DNA from 3 places in the Xanthomonas sp. NCPPB 1826 genome. Region 1 is predicted to be linked to each of the others. Evidence: predicted binding sites of a transcription regulator. Region 1 holds the regulator's gene; each other region holds the start of a gene.

Region 1 (4,191 bases):
CTCAGCGCAGAAGACATCTATCGGCAGCTGCTCGATCATGGCGACGAAATCGGTCTGGCCACGGTGTATCGGGTGCTGACCCAGTTCGAGGCCGCCGGTCTGGTGCTGAAGCACAATTTCGAAGGCGGCCAGGCGGTTTATGAGCTGGATCGCGGCGGCCATCACGACCATATGGTGGACGTGGACACCGGCCACGTGATCGAGTTCGAGAGCGAAGAGATCGAGGCCTTGCAGCGCCAGATCGCCGCCCAGCATGGCTACGAGCTGGAAGAGCACTCGCTGGTGCTGTACGTGCGCAAGAAGCGTCCGCGCTGACGGCAAGCTGGGTGGCATCGCGGTAACGACAAGGCGGCTTCGGCCGCCTTGTGCGTTTGCCGCCATCGGCTGCCTGGGCAACCCCGATGGCGGCCGAGACAGCGCCCGGCGGCTCAGGCGCTTTGCAGCAGCTTGCGTGCCGCCGCGCGGGCTTCCTTGCTGACTTCCACCCCGCCCAGCATGCGCGCCAGTTCTTCCTGGCGCGCCTGCGGGCCGAGCAGTTCGACCGCGCTCTGGGTCATGCCGTCCACCGGCGCCTTGCTGACCCGATAGTGCGCGTGGCCCTTGGCGGCCACCTGTGGCAAGTGGGTCACGCACAGCACCTGGCGCTCTTCGCCCAGGGCGCGCAGCTTTTGCCCGACGATGTCGGCCACCGCGCCGCCGATGCCGGAATCCACTTCGTCGAAGACCATGGTCGGCACACTGTCCAGCCCGAGCGCGGCGACCTCGATCGCCAGCGAAATCCGTGACAGCTCGCCGCCGGAGGCGACCTTGCGCAATGCGCGCGGTGGCTGCCCGGCGTTGGCGGCGACCAGGAATTCCACCCGCTCGGCGCCGTTGGGGTCAGGGCGCAGGGTGTCCTGGGGCTGCAGCTGGATCAGGAACTGCCCGCCGCCCATGCCCAGCTCGCCGATCAGCGTGGTAGTGGCGGCCGACAAGGCCTCGGCAGCGGTGCTGCGGCTGGCGCTGAGGCTGCTGGCCGCGCTGCGCCAGACGCCGATCGCCGCCTCGATATGCTTGTCCAGCTGCTGCAGGCGCTCGTCGGCGCCGCGCAGGCTCTCCACTTCCAGGCTCATGCGGTCGCGCTGGGCGGCCAGTTCGTCCGGGGTGACACGGTGCTTGCGGGCCAGATCGTGCAAGCGGCCGAGCCGGCGCTCCATCGCCTCGAACTGGGCCGGGTCGGCCTCCAGGTCGTCACGCACGCGGTCGAGCAGGGCCAGCGCCTCCTCGATCTGGATGACCGCGCTGTCCAGCAGTGCATCGACCTCGCCCAGGCGTGGCTCGTGCTCGGCCACGCGCGCCAGGTCGTGGCGACTGTCCTGCAGCAGGCCCAGGGCGGAGGCGCCGTCGTCGCCATTGAGCTGCAGGGCCACGCTGTCGCAGGCGCCGATCAATGCGGTGGCATGCGCCTGCCGGCGGTGATTGACGTCCAGCGCGGCGATCGCGGCCGGGTCCAGGTCCTCGCGTTCCAGTTCGCCGAGCTGGTGTTCCAGAAAGCCGATGCGGTCGGAGACATCGCCCTGCGCGGACAGCGCATCGCGTTCGTCCAGCAGGGCCTGCCAGCGCTGGCTGGCCTGGCGCACCTGCTCGCGCTGCGCGCCGTTGCGGGCATAGGCATCAAGCAGGGCGAGCTGGCTATGGCGGGCCATCAGGGCCTGGTGTTCGTGCTGGCCGTGAATCTCCACCAGCCGCGAGGCCAGCTCCGCCAGTTGCGAAGAGGTCACCGGGCGGCCGTTGATCCAGGCACGCGAGCCGCCATCGGCACGGATGATCCGGCGCAGCTGGCATTGCGCATCGTCGTCGAGCTCGTTGTCCGACAGCCAGGTCAGGCCCGGGTGCTGGGCCGGCAGCTGGAATTCGGCCGACAGCTCGGCGCGGTCGGCACCGTGGCGGACCACGCCGCTGTCGGCGCGCAGCCCGGACAGGAAGCCCAGTGCGTCCACCATCAGCGACTTGCCGGCGCCGGTTTCGCCGGAAACCACGGTCATGCCTGGCCCGAATTCCAGTTCGGTGGCGCGGACGACGGCGAAATCCTTGATGGAGAGGTGTCTGAGCATGGGGTCGAGTGTGAACGCTTTGGGGAAGCTTAGGGTGGGAGCGGCGGGCAGGGAATAAGACGCTTGCCAACCGCAGGGCCAGACATTATCTATGCCCAGTCTCACCGGATGATCCCATGCGCGCGTCACAGTCCCCAACGCTCGATCCCCGCGCACGCCAATTGCTGCGGACGCTGATTGCCCGCTATATCCGCGATGGCGAGCCGGTCGGTTCCAAGACGCTGGCCCAGCACGCCGGGCTGGACGTCAGCCCGGCCACCATCCGCAACATCCTGGCCGATCTGGAGGATGTGGGCCTGCTCAGCTCTCCGCATACCTCGGCCGGGCGGGTGCCCACCGCGCACGGCTACCGGGTGTTCGTCGACAGCCTGGTGCAGATGCAGCCGCCCGGCGAGGAAGAAGTGCGCCGCCTGCGCGCGGAGCTTGCCAGCGGCAACGGCACCCAGTCGCTGCTGGGCAGCGCCTCGCAGATGCTGTCGGCGATGAGCCATTTCGTCGGCGTGGTCAGCGCGCCGCGGCGCGAGCAGTTCGCGTTCCGGCATATCGACTTCGTGGCGCTGGACGCGCGCCGGGTGCTGGCGATCCTGGTGTTTGCCGACAACGAGGTGCAGAACCGGGTGATCGAGCCGCGCCGGGCCTACGAACCGGCCGAGCTGGAGCGGGTGGCCAATTACCTCAATGCGCAATTTGCCGGGCGCGCGCTGTCGGACATCCGCGCCTCGCTGCTGCGCGAGCTGCGCATGGCCAAGAACGAGATGGAGCAGCTGCTGGCGCACAGCGTGGATCTGGCCAGCGAGGCGCTGGTGCCGGCCGACGCCGACGATATGGTGATGGCTGGGCAGACCCGCCTGATGGGCGTGCAGGACCTGTCCGACCTGGACCGGCTGCGCGAGCTGTTCGAGGCCTTCGCCAGCAAGCGCGAGATCCTGCAACTGCTCGAACGCACCATCCAGGCGCCGGGCGTGCGCATCTTCATCGGTGAAGAGACCGGCATGGTGTCGCTGGACGATGTCTCGCTGGTCACCGCGCCGTATGCCGCCAATGGCCAGGTGCTGGGCGTGCTGGGCGTGATCGGGCCCAAACGCATGGCCTACGACCGGGTGATTCCGCTGGTGCAGACCGCCGCCCAGGTGCTGGGCGCGGCCATGGAACCGCCCGGCACGCGATAAGCGGCAGCGATCGAGACGATCGTTTTGCTTGAAACGCGCGCGCGCGCCCACATACGGGGTGACGTTGGGGCGGGCGTTCCGCTTGCCCGGGAACTGCACATGAACCAAGACCACCCCGAATTCGACTCCGAAGACCTGTCCCAGAACCCACCCGAGACCGATCCGCTCAAGGCCGAGATTGAGTCGCTGCGCAGCGAGATCGCGCTGGTCAAGGCCGATGCCCTGCGCGAGCGGGCCGATCTGGAAAACCAGCGCAAGCGCATCGCCCGCGATGTCGAGAACGCGCGCAAGTTCGCCAACGAGAAGCTGCTGGGCGAGCTGCTGCCGGTGTTCGATAGCCTGGATGCCGGCCTGACTGCGGCCGGCACCGAGCCCAGCCCGCTGCGCGATGGCCTGGACATGACCTACAAGCAGTTGCTCAAGGTCGCGGCCGACAACGGCCTGACCCTGCTCGACCCGGTCGGCCAGCCGTTCAACCCGGACCAGCACCAGGCGATCAGCCAGGGCGAGGCCGAGGGTATCGCCCCGGGCCACGTGGTGCAGGTGTTCCAGAAAGGCTATCTGCTCAACGAGCGTCTGCTGCGCCCGGCCCTGGTGGTCGTGGCCAAGCACGACTGAACCGCAGCGCCCGGCTGAACTGCCGGGCGCATGCGCGAAACGCAGATTCGTGCAGGTGGCTTGAACACCTGCGCACCACCCCCACATCTCAGCCAGACCCGGCTTCGCCGGACACAGCTACAGAATCATCAGGAGCGTATCCATGGGCAAGATCATTGGTATTGACCTCGGCACCACGAACTCGTGCGTGTCGATCATGGACGGCGGCAAGGCCCGCGTCATCGAAAATTCCGAGGGCGACCGCACCACGCCTTCGATCGTCGCCTACACCAAGGACGGCGAAGTGCTGGTCGGTGCCTCGGCCAAGCGCC
Region 2 (4,191 bases), 1.2 Mb from region 1:
GCCCCCCGACCGTTCGGCGCAAGCGCCTGCCCAGCGACGCTAGGTTGGCGCTGACATCGATGTCAACACACTGTCATGCAAGTGTGATGGGGTTCGCGATCCACACGATGGCACGCACGTCGACACGGTTGGGGCCGCGAACCGATTGCGCGAACCGCCGGCATCTGCGCCGCGTAGGAGCGCACCCGGGCGCGACTGGGGCATTCCCGGTGAAGCCCCTTCGCGCCCAGGTGTGCTCCTACGGGGTCATGGGGTTTGCGTGGCCATGCAAGCGCCGAGTTCGACAAGGTCGAGGCCGCTAACCGATTGCGCGAACCGGTGGCATCTGCGCAGCGTAGGAGCGCACCCGGGCGCGACTGGGGCATTCCCGGTAAAGCCTCTTCGCGCCCAGGTGCGCTCCTACGAGGTCATGGGATTTGCGTGGATCACGCACGACCAACCGACGACCGCCTCTTGCGGCATCCATCTCATCGCCCACAAAAAAACCCCGCCTTTCGGCGGGGTCCTTTTTGCTGCAACAGCCGAGTGGCGTGGATCAGAAATCCATGCCGCCCATGCCGCCCATGCCACCGCCGGCCGGCATCGCCGGCTCGTCCTTCTTCGGTGCATCGGCCACCATGGCTTCGGTGGTGATCATCAGGCCGGCGATCGAGGCTGCGTTCTGCAGCGCCGAGCGGGTGACCTTGGTCGGATCCAGGATGCCGAACTCGACCATGTCGCCGAACTCGCCGTTGGCCGCGTTGTAGCCGTAGTTGCCGGTGCCTTCCTTGACCTTGTTCAGGATCACGGACGGCTCTTCGCCGGCATTGGCCACGATCTCGCGCAGCGGGGCTTCCATCGCGCGCAGGGCGATCTGGATGCCGTGGGTCTGGTCTTCGTTGGCACCGGTCAGGTTACCGACGGCCACCAGCGCACGCACCAGGGCCACACCGCCGCCCGGGACCACGCCTTCTTCGACGGCTGCACGGGTGGCGTGCAGGGCGTCTTCGACGCGGGCCTTCTTTTCCTTCATTTCGATTTCGGTCGACGCGCCGACCTTGATCACTGCAACGCCACCGGCCAGCTTGGCCACGCGCTCCTGCAGCTTTTCGCGGTCGTAATCGGACGAGGTGTCTTCGATCTGGGTCTTGATCTGGCCAACGCGGGCTTCGATCGTGGCCGAGTCGCCGGCGCCGTCGATGATGGTGGTGTTCTCCTTGGAGACCTGCACCTTCTTGGCACGGCCCAGGTCCTTGATCGTGGCCTTCTCCAGCGCCAGACCCACTTCCTCGGAGATCACGGTGCCGCCGGTCAGCACGGCCATGTCTTCCAGCATCGCCTTGCGACGGTCGCCGAAGCCCGGTGCCTTGACGGCCACGACCTTGACGATGCCACGGATGGTGTTGACCACCAGGGTCGCCAGCGCTTCGCCTTCGACTTCTTCAGCGACGATCAGCAACGGCTTGCCGGCCTTGGCCACGCCTTCCAGCACGGGCAGCAGGTCGCGCACGTTGGAGATCTTCTTGTCGTGCAGCAGGATGAACGGGTCGTCCAGGTCGGCCGACTGGCTCTGCTGGTTGTTGATGAAGTACGGGGACAGGTAGCCGCGATCGAACTGCATGCCCTCGACCACGTCCAGCTCGTTTTCCAGGCCCGAGCCTTCCTCAACGGTGATCACGCCTTCCTTGCCGACCTTCTGCATCGCTTCGGCAATGATGTTGCCGATCGATTCGTCCGAGTTGGCCGAGATGGTGCCGACCTGGGCAATCGCCTTGTCGTCGGTGGTGGGCTTGGAGATGTTCTTCAGCTCGATGACGGCGGCCTTGACGGCCTGGTCGATACCGCGCTTGAGGTCCATCGGGTTCATGCCGGCGGCCACAGCCTTGGCGCCTTCGCGGATCAGGGCCTGGGCCAGCACGGTGGCGGTGGTGGTGCCGTCGCCTGCGTTGTCGTTGGTCTTGGAAGCGACTTCCTTGACCATCTGCGCGCCCATGTTCTCGAACTTGTCAGCCAGTTCGATTTCCTTGGCGACGGAGACGCCGTCCTTGGTGATGGTCGGCGCGCCGAAGCTCTTCTCGAGCACGACGTTGCGGCCCTTCGGGCCCAGGGTGGCCTTGACGGCATTGGCAAGCACGTTGACGCCACGAACCATACGGGTACGTGCGTCTTCACCGAAACGAATGTCTTTAGCAGCCATTTGTATGTAACTCCGGAAATGGGGAATAGGGAATGGGGAATCGGTAGATCAACAGCGTGAATCGGGGCGGGGTGGGATGGCGAAGGGCGTTAGCCGCTTTGCCCATTCCCGATTCCCAACTCCCGATTCCCGGCGCATAGCGCCTGATCAGCCGATGACGGCCAGGATGTCGTCTTCGCGCAGCACCTTGTACTCGACGCCTTCGGACTTGTAGCTGCTGCCGGCGTACTGGCCGTAGATGACCTTGTCGCCGACCTTGACCACCGGCGCGCGCAGGCTGCCGTTGTCCAGGGGCTTGCCGGCGCCGATGGCGACGACTTCACCCTTGGTGGACTTTTCCTTGGCGGAGTCCGGGATCACGATGCCGCCGGCGGAAACTTCGTCGGCTTCGATCGGCTTGACTACAACGCGGTCGTGAAGCGGCTTGATGCTCATAGAGAAAGACCCTCTTAAGTGATTGATTGGTCTGGAAATTATCGGCGATGTTAGCACTCGTATGTGACGACTGCCAGCACAGCGCGCGGAAAAAACCCGACAGAGCGGGTGCGGGCCAGAGATTGTGCTGTGTGGCCAGCTTTCAAGGGCTGGGGGGCAAAAAATTTTCGCCGGGCAGTTCCGTCCCAGGGCCACGACGCGGCCGACACGACCTGGCGCGCATTGCCCGCTGGCGACCAACAGCTGGGGAAGAACCGGGCTGCGCAACAGCCGGCTACGCCTGAGGCCGGCTACCAGGCCACTGGCACGCCGGGCAGTGCGCACCGAGCAGTCGCCGAGCAGCCGCTCTAAAAATGGAACCAGGTTCCACCGATTGTCATGCACACGTTTTACAGTCGGCCACGCATTCCCCGATCACAAGGAGCTGTCGATGAGGTTGCCGTCCCCCGCCCGTGTTTTCCCCTTGCGCTGGTCCCCCAGCTGCACGCTTCCCCTGGCCTGTGCGCTCGCGCTGGCCGTCCCCACCGCCCACGCGGCGGTGTTCATCAACGAACTGCATTACGACGACGCAGGCGCCTCCGGTGACAGCGGCGAAGGGGTGGAAGTAGTGGCCACCGCCGGCGAATCGCTGAGCGGCTACCGCATCTATCTGTACAACGGCAGCACACCGGGCGCGGCGACGGTCTACGCCAATACGGCGGTGCCGGCCGGCAGCCTGGTCAGCTGCGGCAGCCAGGTGCGCGTGGCCACGGTGGGCTACGCCAGCAACGGCGTGCAGAACGGGCCCAACGACGGCGTGGCGCTGGTCGACCCCAACGGCCAGCTGGTGCAGTTCCTCAGTTACGAAGGCGCCATCACCGCCAGCGGCGGCCCTGCCGCCGGCATCACCAGCCAGAACCTGCCGGTCAGCGAAAGCAACAGCAGCGCGGTCGGCAGTTCGCTGCAACTGACCGGCACCGGCAGCAGCGCGGCCAACTTCAGCTGGGCCGGCTCGTCGGCGCAGACCTTTGGCGCGTGCAACCGCGGCCAGAGCTTCAACGGCAGCGGCGGTGGCGGCGAGACCGGCGCAGCACCGACGATCACCAGCACCACCCCGACCCAGGGCGCGACCGGCTTTCCCGCCGCCGGCGACCTGAGCGTGGGCTTCAGCGAGGCGGTGACGCTGAGCAGCGGCGCGTTCGCACTGAGCTGCGCCAGCTCCGGCACGGTGGCGCTGAGCTACCCGACCAGCGGCACCCGCTTCAGCCTGTCCACCAACACCGCCCTGGTCGGTGGCGAGCGCTGCACCCTGGCGATCACCGCCAGCGCCATCCGCGATGCCAGCGGGCTGAGCCCGGCCGCCAACCAGTCCATCGCCTTCACCGTGGCCACCGCCAGCGGCGGCGGCACCGGTTACTACTCGCGGGTCAACACCGCCAATGCCAGCCAGTTGCGCTGTTCGCTGCATACGGTGATCAAGGGCCACACGGTCTATCCGTACAGCGGCTCGGGCACCAGCACCTGGACCATCCTGGAAATGGCCGACGAGGATCCCAACAACAGCGGCCGGATCCTGGACGCCTACCGCAACCGCAGCTACG
Region 3 (4,191 bases), 2.5 Mb from region 1:
CCGCCGGCGTGGCCGCATCGCCGCTGGCGCGCACGCTGGGCGTGCCGCTGGATCGTGCCGGCCGCGTGCTGGTGGAGCCGGACCTGAGCGTGCCTGGCCACCCGGAGATCTTCGTCGGCGGCGACCTGGCCTCGGTACAGCAGGACGGCCGCCCGGTGCCGGGTGTGGCACCGGCGGCAAAGCAGATGGGCAAGCACATCGCCAAGGCGATCCGCGCCCGCCACCGCGGCCAGCCCGCACCGGCCTTCCGCTATCAGGACTACGGCAACCTGGCCACGATCGGCCGCATGGCCGCCATCGTGCATGTCGGCAAGCTCAAGCTCTCCGGCATCGTGGCTTGGTGGTTCTGGCTGGCCGCGCACGTGTACTTCCTGATCGGCTTCCGCAACCGGTTCGTGGTGCTGGTGAACTGGGCGATGGCGTACTGGAGCTACCAGCGCGCCGCGCGCATCATCTTCGGCGGTGCCACCGACGACCCGCCGCCCAGCAGCAAGGACGGATGACAGCGGCGCAGGCCGTGCGCGATGCTGTGCGGCCTGATGCGACGGTCTGATCGTGACCACTCTCCTGTTCCTGCTGGATCTGCTCGGCACCTTCGTGTTCGCCCTCAGCGGCGCGACCGTGGCGGTGCGTAATCGCCTGGATCTGTTCGGCGTACTGGTGCTGTCGTGCGCGGCGGCGGTGTCCGGCGGGATCGTGCGCGATGTGCTGATCGGCGCCACCCCGCCGGCCGCGCTGGTGCATCCGCAGTACCTGCTGGTCGCCTGCCTGGCCGGCGTGGCCGGTTTCTACTGGCATGCGGCGGTGGAACGGCTGCGCAACCCGGTGCAGTTGTTCGACGCGGCCGGGTTGGCGCTGTTTGCGGTCTACGGCACCAGCAAGGCGCTCGATTACCAACTCAGCCCGCTCAGCGCGACCTTACTCGGCATGCTCAGCGGCATCGGCGGCGGCATCGCGCGCGATCTGTTGGTGGCGCGGACGCCGGTGGTGCTGCAGGCCGAGCTGTATGCGGTCGCCGCGCTGGCCGGTGGCGGCCTGGTCGCGATCGGGCACATGCTCGCAGTGCCGCAGGCCTGGTCGCTGGCGACCGGTGCGCTGGTCTGTTTCGGGCTGCGTTTCATGGCCATCCGCTACGGCTGGCATCTGCCGGTGGCGCGCCTGCCGGAATAGCGCCGGCGGGCGCAGCGCGCGGTCGATCATCGGCGAACGACCACGACGAACCACCGCGCGTCGTCGGACTCGACGCAGCACCGGCAGCCCACATGCAAACGGCCCGGAAAACCGGGCCGTTTGTGCAACACCTGAGGCACGATCGAAGGATCAGGCCACGAACAGTGCCTTCATCTTCTTCAGCGCATTCGCCTCGATCTGGCGGATACGCTCGGCCGACACGCCGTACTCGTCGGCCAGCTCCTGCAGCGTCACCTTGGAGTCAGAGTCCAGCCAGCGGCGCTTGACGATGTCGCGCGAGCGCGTGTCCAGGCCGGCCATGCCTTCGCGCAGCAACTGCAGCTGATTGTCCTCGCTGTCGTGACGCTCGTAGGCCTGCGACGGATCTTCGTCGTTGGCCACCAGATAGCTCACCGGCGACGGCGGACCATGATCGTCGTCTTCGTCGGACGAGGCATCGAAGCCGATATCGCGACCGGACAGACGCGACTCCATCTCCATCACTTCGCGCTCGGAGACGTTCAGGTCCTTGGCGACCGCAGTCACCTCGGACGCGTTGAGCCAGCCCAGGCGGGTCTTGGACTTGCGCAGGTTGAAGAACAGCTTGCGCTGCGCCTTGGTCGTGGCGACCTTGACGATGCGCCAGTTCTTCAGGATGAACTCGTGCATCTCGGCACGGATCCAGTGCACCGCGAAGCTGACCAGGCGCACGCCCATTTCCGGGTCGAAGCGCTTGACCGCCTTCATCAGGCCGATGTTGCCTTCCTGGATCAGGTCGCCCAGCGGCAGGCCGTACCCGTTGTAGCCGCGAGCGACGTGCACTACGAAGCGCAGGTGGGAATGGACCAGCTCGCGCGCGGCGTCCAGATCCAGCTCATCACGGAAGCGACGGGCAAGATTCTGTTCCTCATCGACCGACAGCACCGGGATCTGGTGCACGGCACCGATGTAGGCGTCCAGCGAACCGAGCGCACTGGGGATCGGGAGATTGTTTGCCACTAGGGCAGTCGAGGTGATCTGGTTCATAGGGCACCATCTTAGCAGTCGAACTATTGGACTGCCGGGTACAGAAAGAGTTCCCAGCGTTCCATTTATAGGACGTTCGGGCTTTTGGAATCGCCGTCGTTCTACGGCGCAACTCCCGACTTCGAGCATCTACGCTACCACCGCCGCCCTGCGCAGACCGTGACAAAGCCGCCGCGAAACGGGCCGGCGCCGGTACCGTTCAGCCGCTGGCCGGAGTGGTGTCCAGCGCGTTGCGGGGCGGCAGCGACCAGTCGATCGGGCCCAGCCCGCGGCGCTGCAGGTGCTCGTTGGTCTTGGAGAAGTGCTGGCAGCCTAGAAAGCCGCGATGCGCCGACAACGGCGAGGGATGCGGGGCCTTGAACACGCGATGGCGCGCTTGGTCGATGACCTTGCCCTTGGACTGCGCGTAGCTGCCCCAGAGCAGGAACACCAGGCCTTCGCGCTCGCGGTTGAGGGTCTCCACCACATGGTCGGTGAAGCCTTCCCAGCCCTTGTTCTGGTGCGCGCCGGCACGGCCCTGCTCCACCGTCAGCACCGCATTGAGCAGCAGCACGCCCTGGCGCGCCCACGGCATCAGATAGCCATGGTCCGGACGCGCGATGCCCAGGTCGTCCTGGATCTCCTTGTAGATGTTGAGCAGCGACGGCGGCACCGGCACGCCGGGCAACACCGAAAAGCACAGCCCATGCGCCTGGCCTTCGCCGTGATACGGGTCCTGGCCCAGGATCACCACCTTGACCTGCTCGAACGGGGTGGCGTCGAAGGCCGCAAAGATCTGCGGGCCCGGCGGGAACACCCGCGCCCCGGCCGCCTTGCGCTGGCGTAGGAATGTGGACAGCTCCTGCATTTCCGGGCGCAGCAACCAATCGCCCACCCGCGCCTTCCACGACGGTTCCAGCTGGATACGCGCTTCCACTTCAGCCACTTCGGTCATAGCGTGACAGCCTGGTCCTCGAGCCGTGCCAGGCGCAGCTGGAACAGCACCTTGGTCACCAGCAGACGTTCTTCGATGGGTTTTTGCACCAGGTCGTTGGCGCCGGCGCGCAGCAGCTCGGACTGGTTGCGCGGATTGGTGTCGCCGGTCATCACCAGCACCGGCAGGCGACGCTTGCCGTAGGCGAAGTCGATGCGGATGCGCTCGACCACGTCGCGGCCGTTGAGCTCGCCCTTCAGGGTCACATCGGTCAGCACCACGTCGATGCGGCGCTCGGTGCGGCCCAGCGATTCGGCGGTGAGCAGCGCAAAGGCATCCTCGGCGGTGAGCACATGCACCACCTTCAGGCTCTGCCGCTCGAGCATGCGCTTGGTCGCCTCGGCCACCACGCGGCTGTCCTCGATGTACAGCACGGTCGCGCCGACCACCGGCTCGGGCTGCACATAGCCGCGGATGAAGGTCGCCAGGGCTTCGTGGCCCAGCGCCTTGTCGAAATAATCGGTGACGTATTCGGTGAAGCGGCGCTCCACCAGATGCTGCTGCGCATCGCCGGAGACCACGATCACCGGCACATAGGCCTGGCCGGCCGCTTCGCGCACGCTGCGCGCCAGGGTCAGGCCATCGCCATCGGGCAGCGACAGCGAGGTGGTGACCAGATCCACCGCCCCGGCTTCCAGCGCCTGGCGCGCCTCGGCGATGCTGGAGCAGCCGATCACCTGCACGTTGGGCAGATCACGCTGCAACACATCGGCGATCAGCTTGCGCACCAGCTTGGAGCCATCGACCACCATCACGCGCGGCGCGTCGCTGATCAGGTGCTTGAGATCCGGTGGATGCATGGCAGGCCTCAGGTCTCGGTGGGACGGGTCTGGCGAAGGAAATGGCCGGTGACCAGCCAGGCGCCCAGCCAGCCCAGGACCAGGGTGCCGACCAGCACCAGCGCAGAATGCAGCAGATCCAGCCCGTGCAGGGTAAAGGAGCTGCCGTAACTGTCGGCCAGGGTCGCCAACGGCGCGCGCAGCGCCAGCCCGGAGGCGGCGATCAGCGCGAGCGCCATAGCG

The links. Region 1 encodes HrcA, which represses chaperone genes, less so after heat shock. Its sites were predicted from a motif close to TTNGCACTCNNNNNNNNNGAGTGCNAA; they were not measured.
Region 2: a site for HrcA is predicted at 2,662-2,688, ahead of AC1PLA_RS03065 (co-chaperone GroES). Genes of this name have one in related genera too.
Region 3: a site for HrcA is predicted at 2,208-2,234, ahead of rpoH (RNA polymerase sigma factor RpoH). Genes of this name have one in related genera too.

What each region holds. Positions count from the first base shown of each region.
Region 1 covers NZ_CM161521.1:1,877,745-1,881,935, forward strand. Annotated here, with positions in the region: gene fur (ferric iron uptake transcriptional regulator) at 1-315, shown strand, start outside; gene recN (DNA repair protein RecN) at 429-2,093, opposite strand; gene hrcA (heat-inducible transcriptional repressor HrcA) at 2,210-3,262, shown strand; gene grpE (nucleotide exchange factor GrpE) at 3,362-3,880, shown strand; gene dnaK (molecular chaperone DnaK) at 4,023-4,191, shown strand, end outside.
Region 2 covers NZ_CM161521.1:699,585-703,775, reverse strand. Annotated here, with positions in the region: gene groL (chaperonin GroEL) at 536-2,176, opposite strand; gene AC1PLA_RS03065 (co-chaperone GroES) at 2,324-2,611, opposite strand; gene AC1PLA_RS03060 (endonuclease) at 3,042-4,191, shown strand, end outside.
Region 3 covers NZ_CM161521.1:4,460,681-4,464,871, forward strand. Annotated here, with positions in the region: gene AC1PLA_RS18720 (NAD(P)/FAD-dependent oxidoreductase) at 1-503, shown strand, start outside; gene AC1PLA_RS18725 (trimeric intracellular cation channel family protein) at 556-1,170, shown strand; gene rpoH (RNA polymerase sigma factor RpoH) at 1,321-2,196, opposite strand; gene ung (uracil-DNA glycosylase) at 2,396-3,121, opposite strand; gene AC1PLA_RS18740 (response regulator) at 3,127-3,969, opposite strand; gene ftsX (permease-like cell division protein FtsX) at 3,978-4,191, opposite strand, start outside.